2 regions of the Vibrio sp. 1402 genome follow, and region 2 is predicted to be linked to the other one. Evidence: predicted binding sites of a transcription regulator. Region 2 holds the regulator's gene; the other holds the start of a gene.
What was found. Region 2 encodes CRP, which controls carbon source genes, mostly activating them, when cyclic AMP is high. Its sites were predicted from a motif close to TGTGANNNNNNTCACA; they were not measured.

Region 1 (7,133 bases), on a different contig from region 2:
CTTTTCTGAGGATGCATTCAAGGCACTGACACGTTATTTCTGGCCTGGAAATGTGCGTGAGCTGATGAACCAAGTGAAGCGAGCGGTATTAATGTCCGACAGCGTAATGATTGAAGAGCATCACTTAGATTTACCTCAACGTAATGACTCAAAGCGCAGCTTGAAATCAATCCGTGAGAAGAGTGAACGTGATGCGTTGCTAGTTGTTTTGGAATCTCATTCTGGTCAAGTTTCAAATGCGGCGAAAGAGCTAGGAGTTTCGCGTGCAACCATGTATCGACTACTTAATAAACATAATTTGATTTCCGAACAAGCCATGTAGTTGGCCTTTCCCTGTGTCAAATAGGCGAATAAATACAATAAAAGAGTGGCCACAGAGCCGCTCTTTTTATTTTTTGTTTGGTTTGATTTATAAAATCCGCAAATTTATATATTCCTCAGGTGAATATGTTATACATAAAAGTATATGAAACTAAATTGAGGTGTATTGATTTGTTTTTAATCAAAAAGGCAAAAAATGTTTGATATATATTCATCAAAGCTTACAATTTAACCGTAACTCAGTGAGTTATACCTTTCATAAACGGATTAATTTTTAGCTAGGAGGCGCAAGATGAAACATTACGTTGTTAACACCACTGCTTGCGCTGATCGTATGCCTATCGCTCCGATAACCCTTAAATCGGATGATACCAATACCACTGGCTCACAAGATAAAAATTAATCCGTAACCTATCATATTTATTACTAGGCTGCGGAAAAGTAGCGGCTTAGTATCAACAGAATATTTCTGTTCATTTTACGCACTATTTTTCCCAGTCGAATACATCGATAATCGGAGAAAATATTATGCGTCACTCTATTTACCTACAATTGGCCACTTTGCTATTGAAAGCAGACCTTAAACGCGAAGAAAAGCAATGGCAGCGCACCATACGTCGAACTGCTCATGATATTCCATGGACGAATGTTCATCTATTGAGAGATATTGGTTTAGATCGCGATGGTCGTTCTACACGTGCCAATGTTCCGGATGCAGTAAAAGTTGAACGTCGAGTTCGTCACCTTCGTCGAGTCTTAACGTCGCGAATAATGACGTAATCGTTAGCGTGTTGGGCTGACTGAGTTGCTAACGAGTCATTCAACACGCTTAACTTTTTATATGAAGTATGACTTCATTGGATAAACAGCTGATCTTGAAGATCAGCTGTTTTCGTTTGAAGGTGGTACTGTTAAGGGCAAGGATTCGAGTAAGTTGTACCTATTGCTTGAATTTCAGTAAGTAGTTCGTCGCTAAGTTGCAAATCAATACTGTCGATATTGGCTTTTAATTGGTCTAGGTTTGTTGCTCCGATAATGTTAGAAGCAACAAATGGACGCTGATTGACAAACGCGAGCGCCATTTGTGCAGGGTTTAGACCATGCTCTTGAGCTAAATTGACGTAAGCTTCGGTCGCTTTAACACCTTGCGGAGTGAAGTAGCGCGCAAAACGCTCCCACTTAGTGCATCGAGCGCCTTCAGGTTTTGCCCCGTTTAGGTATTTACCACTCAGGCAGCCAAATGCCAAAGGAGAGTAGGCAAGTAACTGAACGCCTTCGTAATGGCTGATTTCAGACAAGCCAACTTCGAAGCTGCGGTTCAATAAGTTATATGGGTTTTGAATGGAGACAATTCTTGGCAAATCGTGTTTTTCTGCCAAACGCAGTAGCGACATCACACCCCACGGCGTCTCGTTGGATACGCCGATATAGCGCACTTTACCTGCATTCACTAATTCAGTAAGCGCTTCCAACGTTTCAATTAACGTGACTTCTTCTTGTTTGTCAGGGTATGGGTAGTTGAGTTGACCAAAGCAGTTGGTTTGACGCTGCGGCCAATGTAGTTGGTACAAATCGACATAATCGGTTTGTAGACGATTAAGGCTGTCATCAATCGCTGTATGGATGTGGCGACGATTAAGGCTCATGTTGTCTCTAATGTGAGGAACATTGCGAGGGCCTGCCACTTTTGTTGCCAGTACTACTTTTTCTCTTTTGCCGCTTTTTGCTAACCAATTACCGATGTATTGCTCGGTAAGCCCTTGTGTTTCCGATCTTGGCGGTACAGGGTACATCTCTGCGGTATCGATGAAGTTCACCCCATGATCGAGGGCAAAGTCGAGCTGTTCAAAGGCGTCCTTTTCTGTGTTTTGCTCGCCAAACGTCATAGTGCCGAGGCAGATTTTACTGATCTCAAGTGATGAGTGCGGTAGTTTTGTGTATTGCATATCACGTCCTTGAAGAGTTACCGACTAAATAAGTGACTCCAATATAGGGGATTTTTAGCCGCAATCGCAAATGATTTACGTATAAAGGGAGAGCAAACTCGAAAGCTACAGTTAGCCTAACTACACTTAAATAATCGTGTGAAGGAGGTATGTTATGCAGAAGCATCAATTGGACATGTGGCTACATGGTCCACATAAAGATACTTATAAAACTCCCAAAGTATTTGTGATTGGGTGTTCTGATGTCTCTGACTATCTTTTAGCTGTGGAGTACAAGCATCAACTTGAGCCGATTAAAGACGGTGAAGACCCGATACATTTTGGCTCTCTAGACTTAGTAAAAGAAGAACTATTGAGGCTAGGGGTCGATAAAGCGTATTTAAGGCTGCGCAATGCGTATGACGAATGTGGCACTGAAGAGGCAGCCTCATACTGCGATATTGAGTTATCGCTCGTGACGCACTAAATAGCTGATATGGTTTTATTCTGGTTGAGTGTTAATGTAGTGCTTGAGTAAGATCTGTTCAGTAAACTGTGTTCTAAGGTAAAAGCCTCGGGGCAGAGTTTTCATCGGCTTACCATTTGAGTTGTATGCTTCGGTGAGCGCTTTTGCATTTGCGGCTTTAGGGCGAAGATGCAGCGCTTCTCCGTGTCTGGCGGAAATTTGATCAAATCTTCCCAAGACGATCATCTCCATTAACTCTTCCCAGTCATTTCGCAAAATCCGTTCTTCTTCTTCATCTGGTGACCAAATGAGTGGACTGCCCACACGTCTTTCAGCGAGTGGGATTTCTCGTTCTCCTTCTACGGGTACCCAAAGCACGCGAGATAGCTTGTTTCGAACATGACTTGTTTCCCATGTAAGACCATGAACACCAGTGAGGGGAGCCACAGAAACAAAGGTTGTTTCTAAAGGTTTGCCAGAATAACTGATCGGAATACTTTTCAACTCGATCCCTAGTTTTGCGAAATCTTGTTGAGGTTTACTGCCAGCTGGAGCGCCCAAGTGCCATTCGAGTAATTGACCCACCCAACCTTTATCACGTTTTAAGTTTTCAGGAACAATCATATTCGCCTCGGCGGCCAACTCAGCAAAACTGAGTCCTGCCATATCATGCGCTCGTTCCAATAGCTCTGCTTCTGTTTGTGGTTCTGGTTTCATAGTTACAAGGTGGTATTACAAAAAATATAGTTTATCAAACTCCGACCAAATCTACTGTTTAAGATTTCACCGAGGCGGTGTAAGAACGATCAATTCATAACTTATCCACAGGTGGAGGAGGTATTGATAAGATCCTGACGGGGTCTGTATGAATAAACAGGGGTTAAAATGCATTTTTGGGGTTGATTTTGTTGTAATCATCTAAACGAATAGCAGGTAAGTGTGGATAAATAGCCTGTTGGTGGATCTTTGACCGATCTGAGTTTGGTGAAAAGATCATCAAGAAATTGAAGATCGAATTATCGTTATTTTTAAAAATAAATACTTTTTTATCAATGTTTTATGTTTGTTTTTTTGTTTATTCATTTGTTTTTCATTTGATGGGATTGAACTGAATTACTCATTTGAATTGAATTCTTCACAAAGTTATTCACAGAAAAGGTGAATAAATGTGGGCAATGTCTCACTCTTGTGTTGATAAGGTATGGTTTGATTAAAAGATATCCAAAAATGCTGAAAAGGTAATAAATCTTGCTCATATCACATCAGTAAGTTTGCTAGTAATGGGGATATGTGGAAAAATCACGGTAATAAAAAATTTATTCATAGAGGTTAGCCAGTGATAGATGGCGATGGTTACCGACTTAATGTTGGTATTGTGATATGTAATAACCATGGTCAGGTCTTCTGGGCTAAACGATACGGGCAACACTCATGGCAATTTCCACAAGGTGGGATTGACGAAGGTGAAACCCCTGAACAAGCCATGTTCAGGGAGTTATATGAAGAAGTCGGTTTAACGAAAAAAGACGTTAAGATCATTGCAACAAGTCGTCATTGGTTAAGATATAAGCTACCAAAGCGATTGGTGCGTTGGGACTCCAAGCCTGTTTGTATCGGCCAAAAACAGAAATGGTTTCTGCTGAGATTAGAATGCGATGAGTCTCGCATTAATATGCAACGCGGAAAATCCCCTGAATTTGATGGTTGGCGCTGGGTAAGTTACTGGTATCCAGTTAGGCAAGTTGTTTCTTTCAAGCGAGATGTTTATCGACGAGCGATGAAAGAATTTGCATCCTTAGCCATGCCTTTTCGAGAGAGAAAAGCGAAAGGGAAAAGAAAAAAGCAACGTAGAGGATAATCATGCTCAGTCAGCTAAGGGAAATAGTTGAGAAAGTCTCCAGGGTCGATGATGTGCATCTGGCACTCGATATATTGGTGAAAGAGACTTGTGCTGCCCTTAGTACTGAGTGCTGTACTATCTATCTTGCTAATGAAGAAATGCAGCGCCTTGAGTTAATGGCAACTCAAGGCCTTATTTTTGAAGGTGATAGTATTCATATCAACTTCAATGAAGGCTTGGTTGGGTTGGTAAAACGAAGCGCTGAACCCCTTAACCTTGCCGAAGCCTCAAAACACCCCGAGTTCAAATTCTTTCCTCAACTCGGCGAACAGATTTACCACTCTTTTTTAGCTACTCCAATCATTCATCGTAAACAAGTTTTAGGTGTGTTGGTGATCCAACAAAAAACGCCGCGCTTGTTTAGTGAAATGGAAGAATCGTTTCTTGTTACCTTATCCGCTCAGTTAGCGGTGCTCATTGCACATGCGCAGAATCTTGGGCATTGGCAGTTAGCATCTAAACCCACGGTATTAAAAGGTTTGCCTGCGTCTACTGGTGTCGCGATTGGAGAGTTTTGGTTCGACAATACCCAGCCGAGTTTATCGGATGTTTTCCCTTCGTCCACGTTAGATAAGGAACGCGAGCACGAGACACTACTGGTGGCCATAGAGCGAGCGTTAAATGACTTTCGCCGTATGCGGAAAAAGCTGGACAGTGAAATCAACAAAGATGCGCTGGCGATCTTCGATCTGTTTACTCACTTACTGAATGATCCGATGCTTCGCGGTGATTTGAAGAAGCAGATTGAAAAAGGAGATAGGGCAGACTGGGCGTTACGCCAAGTTGTAGAGTCATACTCGAATCGATTTGCCAGAATGTCGGATGTATACATGCGTGAAAGAGCGCAAGATATCCGAGAGTTAGGGCAAAGGCTGCTCTATTTTCTACACAACAGCGAGCAAGAAAATTCTGCAATTGATCGTCCCATTATTTTGGTGGCGAATGAACTCACTGCCACCTTGCTCGCTTCTGTACCTAAAGAGTTTTTGTTAGCTGTCGTATCATTAGAGGGAGGCGCTAACTCTCACGCTGCCATTTTATCTCGAGCTCTTGGGGTCCCTGCAGTCATGGGCGCCAACATTAATCCGGATGTGGTTAATGGCAAACTCGGGATAGTCGACGGCTATACGGGTGAGATCTTCTTAGAGCCAAACCGCCAGTTGTTGCGAGAGTATCGCAGCTTAGTAAGCGAAGAGTCTGAATTGTTTGCCATGGTAAACAAGGACCTCGCACTCCCTGCGGTTACGCAAGATAATCACCATATCGAAATTATGCTGAATGCGGGACTCAGTGCAGACAGTAATATTGCCATCAACACAGGTGTTGATGGTGTTGGGTTGTACCGAACTGAGATTGCATTTTTACTTCAGCATCACTTTCCTTCTGAAGATGAGCAGTATCATCAATACCAAGCAATACTTAACAGCTATCCGAATCAACGAGTAGTGATGCGTACTTTGGATATTGGTGGTGACAAACCTTTGCCGTATTTGCCCATCGAAGAAGATAATCCGTTTCTAGGCTGGCGTGGCATTCGTTTTACATTGGATCATCCAGACATTTTCTTGATCCAGCTGCGTGCAATGTTAAGAGCGAGTGCAGAAAGCGGAAACTTAAGTATCTTATTGCCAATGGTGTCAGGGGTAAAAGAGCTAGACGATGCCATTAGCTTGATTAATCAAGCTCACAGCGAAGCCGTTTTGCTTGATGATAGAATTCAATTCCCACAAATTGGGGTCATGATTGAAGTACCATCGATGGTGTATCTGTTGCCAACGATTGCTCACCGTGTTGATTTTGTTTCTGTCGGGACAAACGATTTAACTCAGTATTTATTAGCGGTAGATAGGAACAATTCGCGCGTAGCGGATGTCTATGAATCTATGCATCCTGCGGTACTGTTAGCGCTTAAGCAAATCCATGAGGTGTGTGATAAATATCAGGTGCCCGTGTGTATTTGTGGTGAGCTAGCGGGTGATCCATTTGGCGCTCTTCTCTTACTTGGGTTAGGGTATACCAGTTTGAGTATGAACACCTCCAACGTGGCTAAGGTGAAATATTTGATTCGTCATAGTCAACAAGAAGAATTAGAAAAATTAGCGGAGCAAGCAATGACAAAGTCCTATGGGGAGGACATTCATCAAATGATGCATGACTTCTTCATTCAACAGGGCTTTGCGGGCTTTATCCGTGCAGGTAAAAAGTAGGAAATCGTGACCGTCTCTTTATTTTTGTTATTGTTGGCGCTAGGCGCTTTTGTGGGTGTGATGGCGGGGTTACTCGGTATCGGTGGTGGTTTGATTGTTGTTCCTGCCTTGTTGTATTTGCTTCCTCTTGCTGGGATCTCTCCAGAAATGAGTATGCACATGGCCTTAGCCACTTCGTTAGCGAGTATTATTGTCACGTCTGGCTCATCGGCGATGAATCACCTTAAGCTCGGCAATGTCGATATGTTTGTCGTAAAATGGTTGATGCCTGGTGTGGTCATTGGTGGCTTTGTTGGTGCCAATATTGCTGAGTG
Region 2 (7,133 bases):
TAAGGATAGAAACAATGACACATTGGATTGCAGGTGAATGGGTACAAGGTCAGGGTGAAGCATTTACGTCTCTGTCGCCGTACAACCAAGAAGTGATCTGGCAAGGCAAAGGTGCAACGGCAGAGCAGGTGAACCAGGCGGTATCTGCAGCGCGTGAAGCGTTTATTAACTGGAAAAAGCGTCCATTTTCAGAGCGTGAGGCAATCGTGTTGGCTTTTGCGGAGAAAGTAAAAGAGAACAGCGAAAAAATCGCCGAAGTGATTGCCAAAGAAACCGGTAAGCCGATTTGGGAAACGCGCACTGAAGCAGCAGCCATGGCAGGTAAAATTGCCATTTCGATTCGCGCTTATCATGACCGCACTGGTGAGGCGAGCCGTGAAGCAGCAGGCAACCAAATCGTATTGCGCCACCGCCCATTGGGCGTGATGGCGGTGTTTGGTCCTTACAACTTCCCAGGCCACCTACCAAATGGTCACATTGTGCCTGCGCTACTGGCTGGTAACACGGTAGTCTTCAAACCGTCTGAGCAAACGCCATGGACGGGTGAATTGGCGATGAAGCTATGGGAAGAAGCCGGTCTGCCGAAAGGCGTGATTAACCTTGTTCAAGGCGCGAAAGAAACTGGTATTGCCCTCGCTGACGCAAAAGGCATTGATGGCGTACTGTTTACGGGTAGCGCGAATACGGGGCATGTATTACACCGTCAATTTGCGGGTCAACCGGGCAAGATGCTCGCACTAGAAATGGGTGGTAATAACCCGATGGTGATCTCTGATAAATATGGTGATTTGGATGCCACGGTTTATACCATCATCCAGTCAGCGTTTATCAGTGCTGGGCAGCGTTGTACGTGTGCTCGTCGTTTGTATGTGCCATTGGGTGAAAAAGGCGATGCGCTTATCACCAAGCTCGTTGAAGCGACACGCAATATTCGCGTAGACCAACCATTTGCAGAACCTGCGCCATTTATGGGACCGCAAATTTCGGTCGCGGCAGCCAAGTTTATTCTTGATGCACAAGCTAACCTACAGTCTCTTGGCGGTGAAAGCTTAATTGAAGCGAAAGCAGGAGAGGCGGCATTTGTTTCTCCTGGCATCATTGATGTAACGAACATTGCTGAGTTACCAGATGAAGAATACTTCGGCCCACTTCTGCAAGTGGTGCGTTACGAAGGGTTAGACAAAGCCGTGGCGCTAGCAAACGATACGCGCTTTGGCTTATCTGCTGGTTTGGTCTCAACCGACGACCAAGAATGGGAATACTTCGTTGACCACATTCGTGCAGGTATCGTGAACCGTAACCGCCAGCTCACTGGTGCAAGCGGTGATGCGCCATTTGGTGGTCCGGGGGCGTCGGGTAACTTGCGCCCAAGCGCTTACTACGCAGCAGATTACTGTGCGTACCCAATGGCATCAATGGAAGGTCAAGAGACTGTCTTGCCTGCAACATTGAGTCCAGGTGTAGCGCTATAAGTTTTAATAATAGAGTCGCAACTATGCATTGCGGCTCACCTTGCCGGCGCATCATTTAGGTATGGGTTGTAGTGATCGTTGGCAGAACACGAAAAGTGAGCAAAGACTCGGAAAAGCGTGTTGACTGACTGGCATTTACCGTCACAGGTTGATGGTTGCTCGTTCATTATTCTGGACAACTTTTGTTGTGAACGAGCAGCCAACTTCCGCTTACCTTTAAACTCTACATCTCGTAACAAGGAGTCGTTATGACGCCCGATGTGTTATTTGAATCGCTATGGCAAGATTACATTCAACGTCTTTGCCCTTCGGCTGCTAAAGTGCATCAGCTGCTTCAAGAAGATGAGCCTCTGATTAATGATCATATAGCTTTACGTACCTTCAATATCGCGCCTCTTGGTATTGAAACTCTAGCTAAGCCATTTGTAGCTATTGGTTACAAGGCGTGTGGTGATTACATTTTCGAAAGCAAAAAGCTGGTTGCTAAGCACTATGAGCACCCAGATCCGAAGCAACCTAAAGTATTTATTAGTGAGCTAAAAGTTGAAGAGTGCTCGCCTGAGCTACAAGAGATTGTGAAAAATTTGGTGGCACAAATCGATGCTGACAAGCTGAAAGATAGCGCATTCTTACATGGTGGGCGCTTGTGGGATTTAAGCTTTGCTGATTACCAAACGTTGGCTAAAGAAAGTGAGTACGCATCTTGGCTTGCGGCGCATGGTTACGGAGCAAACCACTTCACGGTGAGCGTTAACCAGCTCAATGAATATGAAGAAGTGAAGCAGGTAAACGATCATCTGCGTACCGCTGGGTTTACCATTAATGAAAATGGTGGTGAAGTGAAGGGCACTCCTGAGGTGTTGCTAGAGCAGTCATCGACCATGGCAGATAAAGTAGCGGTTCGTTTTAGCGAAGGCACTGAAATTATCCCTGGCGGGTTTTATGAATTTGCTAAGCGCTATCCGATGGAAAATGGTGATTTGTACCCAGGTTTCGTGGCCGCTTCAGCTGACAAAATCTTTGAAAGTACGAATGGCTAAGTTTTAGGGTTAACCTGTTAAGCTTACTCATTAGTGTTCGCTGCACCCTATCTCATTTGGTCATGAGTAAATAAAAAGCCACCAATGTTGCCATTGGTGGCTTTTATAATTTTGTTCGTGTCACTCTAGTTCGAGATTAACGAGTACCGTAAACCACGATGGTTTTACCGTGAGCAGAGATTAGGTTCTGCTCTTCTAGCATCTTCAAGATACGACCTACTGTCTCACGAGAACAGCCAACAATTTGACCGATTTCTTGACGAGTGATCTTGATTTGCATGCCGTCTGGGTGAGTCATTGCGTCTGGTTGTTTTGCAAGGTTCAGAAGCGTCTGAGCGATACGACCAGTTACGTCTAGGAACGCCAGGTCACCCACTTTTTGGCTAGTTACTTGAAGACGACGAGCCATCTGCGCAGAAAGACGCATTAGGATGTCTGGGTTTACTTGGATAAGCTGACGGAACTTCTTGAAAGAAATTTCAGCAACTTCACAAGGAGATTTAGCACGAACCCAAGCTGTGCGCTCTTGGTCTTCCTCGAATAGACCAAGTTCACCAATAAAGTCTCCTTGGTTTAGGTAAGAAAGGATCATCTCCTTACCTTCTTCGTCTTTGATAAGAACCGCAACAGAACCTTTAACGATGTAGTACAAAGTTTCTGCCTTTTCGCCCGCGTGAATTAGCGTGCTCTTTGAAGGGTACTTATGAATATGACAGTGTGAAAGAAACCACTCTAATGTTGGGTCGGTTTGAGGTTTACCTAGAACCATAATATCTCACTTCCTCTGCAGGGTACGCTTGCGCTATCCATATTTTAGCTAAGCCTGAATTAGGCCTACTAGAATAAGAGCACTTTTTATATGCTGCAAGCTCTCTTGTGTTTCGGTAAGAAATAGTATCCTTTTTCGAAAACGATTTCTTGATTTTAATCGTGCCATGATTGAGATTTTGTAAGCAAAACTGTGCACATGATCACGGTATGAAAAGTAAACATCTTCGCAGGCAGGTTTTTAGCCAATTTTCCCTGTTTCGATGAGCTGTTGTAGGATAGGCCGAACTATGAGCTCCATTGCAAAGCTCATCTTACCGCCGGGTACGACAATCGTGTTGTGGCGTGACATGAATGAGCCATCAATCATGGCCAGCAGATATGGGAAGTCGACATTCTTGATACCGCGTAGGCGAATCACCACAAAACTCTCATCCAAACTAGGGATGCCTTTTGCATTAAGTGGGTTGGAAGTATCAACGGTCGGTACGCGCTGGAAGTTGATGTGAGTACGAGAAAACTGCGGAGTGATATAGTTGAGGTAATCGTCCATGGATCGCACGATTGAGTCCATTACCGCTTCACGCGAATGGCCGCGATCGCGAGTGTCACGTACGAATTTTTGTATCCACTCTAAGTTCACAATCGGCACCATGCCGATTAAGAAATCCACATGTTGAGCAACATTAACATCGCCATCGACCACGCCACCATGTAACCCTTCATAAAACAGCACGTCGCTGTTTTCGGGTAAGTCTTGCCACGGTGTAAACGTGCCTGGCATTTGATTGTAGGGAACCGCTTCGTCAAACGTGTGCAGATAACGGCGCACGCTGCCAGTGCCGTCATGCCCGAACTTACGGAAAAACTCTTCTAATCCCGGGAAGTCATTAGCTTGTGGGCCAAAGTAGCTAATGTGTCGACCTTGCTCGCGGGCTTTGCGAATTTCGATGTCCATTTCTGGGCGAGTAAAGCGATGGAAGCTATCGCCTTCAACCCATGCGGGTTTAACGTTCATCATATTGAACATTTTACGGAAGGCTTCAGATGTAGTGGTCGTGCCGGCACCGGACGAACCAGTAACCGCAATAATTGGGTGTTTAGCTGACATGACAAACCTTGTCGAAAATTACTTACCTGTAATGTGCAGTAGAGTTACTACTGCACGGTCGATATCCCACTATAGCACGTAACAATACCTTGTCATCGAGTGGGATACGGTAAAATGTGAAGGGTCTAAAATTTTGTTTTATGTTGAATATCGACGGTTTCGTGTAGCTCAGAGAACACGATAACCGCTTCACCTTTTTCCAATTGAGCTTTAACTTGATCAATTTTGTCTTGCAAAGAAACCTCGACGGTTCCGTAATCCGTTCCTTCGCGTAAGACGAATTCACGAATTAAGTTTTCCAATGTTTCCGGCGCAATGTCTTGCCATGGAATGATCATAAATACCTCTAACTTTTATGATGAGCGGCTAGTTTACTGCGTTCGTTGCTTGGATACAGCAGAAAGGTAATCTGCGGCGATACTTTCGTAATACGCGGGCAGCGCTTCCTCCAACCAAAACTTAGGTTTTAACGCCGTTCCTGTTAGGAAGCCAACATGGCCACCGTGTTCAAAGAGACGGTAATCAATGTTATCTGGCAGAACAAACTTCGGGATCACATCGTCGGTCATGAACGGATCGTCTTTGGCATGGATGATCAGTGTGGGTAGCGTGATTTGCTGTAGTTTACTTAAGCCAGAGCATTGGTCGTAATAATCTTGTGCGTCTTTGAAGCCATGCAATGGTGCGGTAATCAAATCATCGAATTCATACAATCGTGTGACACGTTTTATTGAGTTGTAGGACAGCGCAAGCTCGCCATGTAGTAGATGATGCTTTTGTAACGCGTTACGTTTCAGTGAAGAAAGCAGATAACGGCGATACACTTTTGAAAAGCCTTGTTCTATACGGTTTGCACACGCCGCTAGGTCTAAAGGCGCTGAGATAATAGTCGCTGCATTCAAAATAGGGTGATCTTTATATTGGGCTAAATAATTCGCCAACATGTTACCGCCAAGAGAAATACCAACTGCAACTTTGGGATTATCAGGAAAACGTTGTTCAAGGTGCTCTAGGAAGTAACGAGCATCCGTCACTTCACCCGAGTGGTAAGCTCGTGCTTTTTTGTTTGGTTTACCGCTGCAGCCACGAAAATGCATCATCACCGACAGCCATCCAGATTGAGCAAATGCATTCATTAACCCATTGGCATAAGGGCTATAGAAGCACCCCTCTAATCCATGAAATAAAACAAAAATCGGCTTTTTTTGTGCAGGCTCTTGGGTTGGGTCCTCGCTCCACGCGAGATCGAGAAAGTCGCCATCGGATGTATCGAGGGTTTGCCAAATCGGCGTAAATAACGCTTTTTTGCGAATAAAACGCGGCAAAAGCGTTTGGAGATGCGGGTTTTTGATCCCGGCGGCTGCGAAAAATTGTGTCATACCTAACTGCTCTTATGCGGTCCTTCGGTGTCCGTTGAAGAACTTATTAATATAATCCTTTATAAAGATTATAGGTATTCTACAGATTTATGGGCGTTTTGGTGGTTGAATGTTTGGCACCGGAATAGCAAAGGCTTGCTGCAAATGCTCCCCACCGAGTTGACGACAGTATCTCAACGTCAGTGGGTCACCATCATTTTTGAGTAGTGCAAGTGAGTTAATGCAGTCCACCAAATCCGCTTGTTGCTGCTTTTCTAGTTGCAGCTCAAACTGCAAGGTCTCACGATACAAAGCGTCATTGACTTGAGACTTAAGGTGGCGACGAAGGTCGCGAAAGGAGTGAAGTAAAGTTTCGCTCCTACCTAGACAGTCTTGCACCAAGGGCCAGTCTTTTTCTTGGAAAATGAGTTGCTGCTCATCGAGCCATCTGAGCAGCAGGAGTAGGTTCACGTTACCGTGGTAGTTGTTCTGTAATGATAAACACGCCTCTTTCACTTCTCGCACACCATAAAATTGCAGACTAAACTGCCAAAGGTGTTCTAGGGTGAGTGTGTATTCAGCGTGTTGATTACTCATTGATTAAACTCTAGCTCCATCTGCTCCAACGTTTCTTGAGCAGACATCCATTCCATTTCAATTTCTTCGAGCTCAGCCTTACTAGAAGCTTGAAGTGCCAACACTTGGTTAAGTTTAGCTTTATTTTCGGCCGCATACAGTGAGTTGTCCGCCAATTGTTCTTCAGCTTCGGCCAGTGCAGCACCTAACTTATCCATTTTATTTTCTAGTTGTGTCAGCGTTTTGCGAATTGGCGCTGTCTGTTTTCGAAACTCTGCATCGCGACGTTTTTGCTCTTTCTTCGCAGCTGCGCTGTTGGCCGTATCTTTGCTTGGCTGCGCAGCCTGCGCTTCTTTGCGTTCCGCTCTTTGTTGTTCGGTTAACCATTTATAATAGTCATTTAAATCACCGTCGAACGGAGCAACTTGTCGATCATGCACTAAATACAAGTCATCGGTCGTAGCGCGCAGTAAATAGCGGTCGTGCGAAACAATCACCATTGCACCTTCGAACGTTTGCAGTGCCATCGTCAATGCCTGACGCATGTCCAAATCCAAGTGGTTGGTTGGTTCATCAAGTAGCAACAGGTTTGGCTTTTGCCACACAATTAAAGCCAATACCAAACGGGCTTTTTCGCCACCAGAAAACGGCGCAACTTTTTCTAGTGCTTTGTCACCTTGGAAGCCAAAGCTACCTAGGTAATCACGTAGCTGCTGTTCGGTTTGATCGGGTGCGATTTGCATCATGTGTTGCAGCGGTGTTTCTTCAGGGTGAAGCGTTTCTAACTGGTGCTGAGCGAAGTAACCAA

Region 1: rppH (RNA pyrophosphohydrolase) is a predicted target of CRP. The motif match lies at 3,880-3,895, and genes of this name have one in related genera.

The regions. Positions count from the first base shown of each region.
Region 1 covers NZ_JAWOWE010000003.1:496,441-503,573, forward strand. Annotated here, with positions in the region: gene vpsR (cyclic-di-GMP-binding transcriptional regulator VpsR) at 1-322, shown strand, start outside; gene R7044_RS08630 (hypothetical protein) at 850-1,101, shown strand; gene R7044_RS08635 (NADP(H)-dependent aldo-keto reductase) at 1,233-2,267, opposite strand; gene R7044_RS08640 (DUF6482 family protein) at 2,422-2,733, shown strand; gene mutH (DNA mismatch repair endonuclease MutH) at 2,749-3,429, opposite strand; gene rppH (RNA pyrophosphohydrolase) at 4,049-4,570, shown strand; gene ptsP (phosphoenolpyruvate--protein phosphotransferase) at 4,573-6,819, shown strand; gene R7044_RS08660 (sulfite exporter TauE/SafE family protein) at 6,826-7,133, shown strand, end outside.
Region 2 covers NZ_JAWOWE010000020.1:28,473-35,605, forward strand. Annotated here, with positions in the region: gene astD (succinylglutamate-semialdehyde dehydrogenase) at 15-1,472, shown strand; gene R7044_RS22365 (DUF1338 domain-containing protein) at 1,721-2,512, shown strand; gene crp (cAMP-activated global transcriptional regulator CRP) at 2,649-3,281, opposite strand; gene R7044_RS22375 (phosphoribulokinase) at 3,522-4,391, opposite strand; gene R7044_RS22380 (YheU family protein) at 4,517-4,729, opposite strand; gene R7044_RS22385 (hydrolase) at 4,763-5,770, opposite strand; gene R7044_RS22390 (TIGR02444 family protein) at 5,858-6,346, opposite strand; gene R7044_RS22395 (ABC transporter ATP-binding protein) at 6,343-7,133, opposite strand, start outside.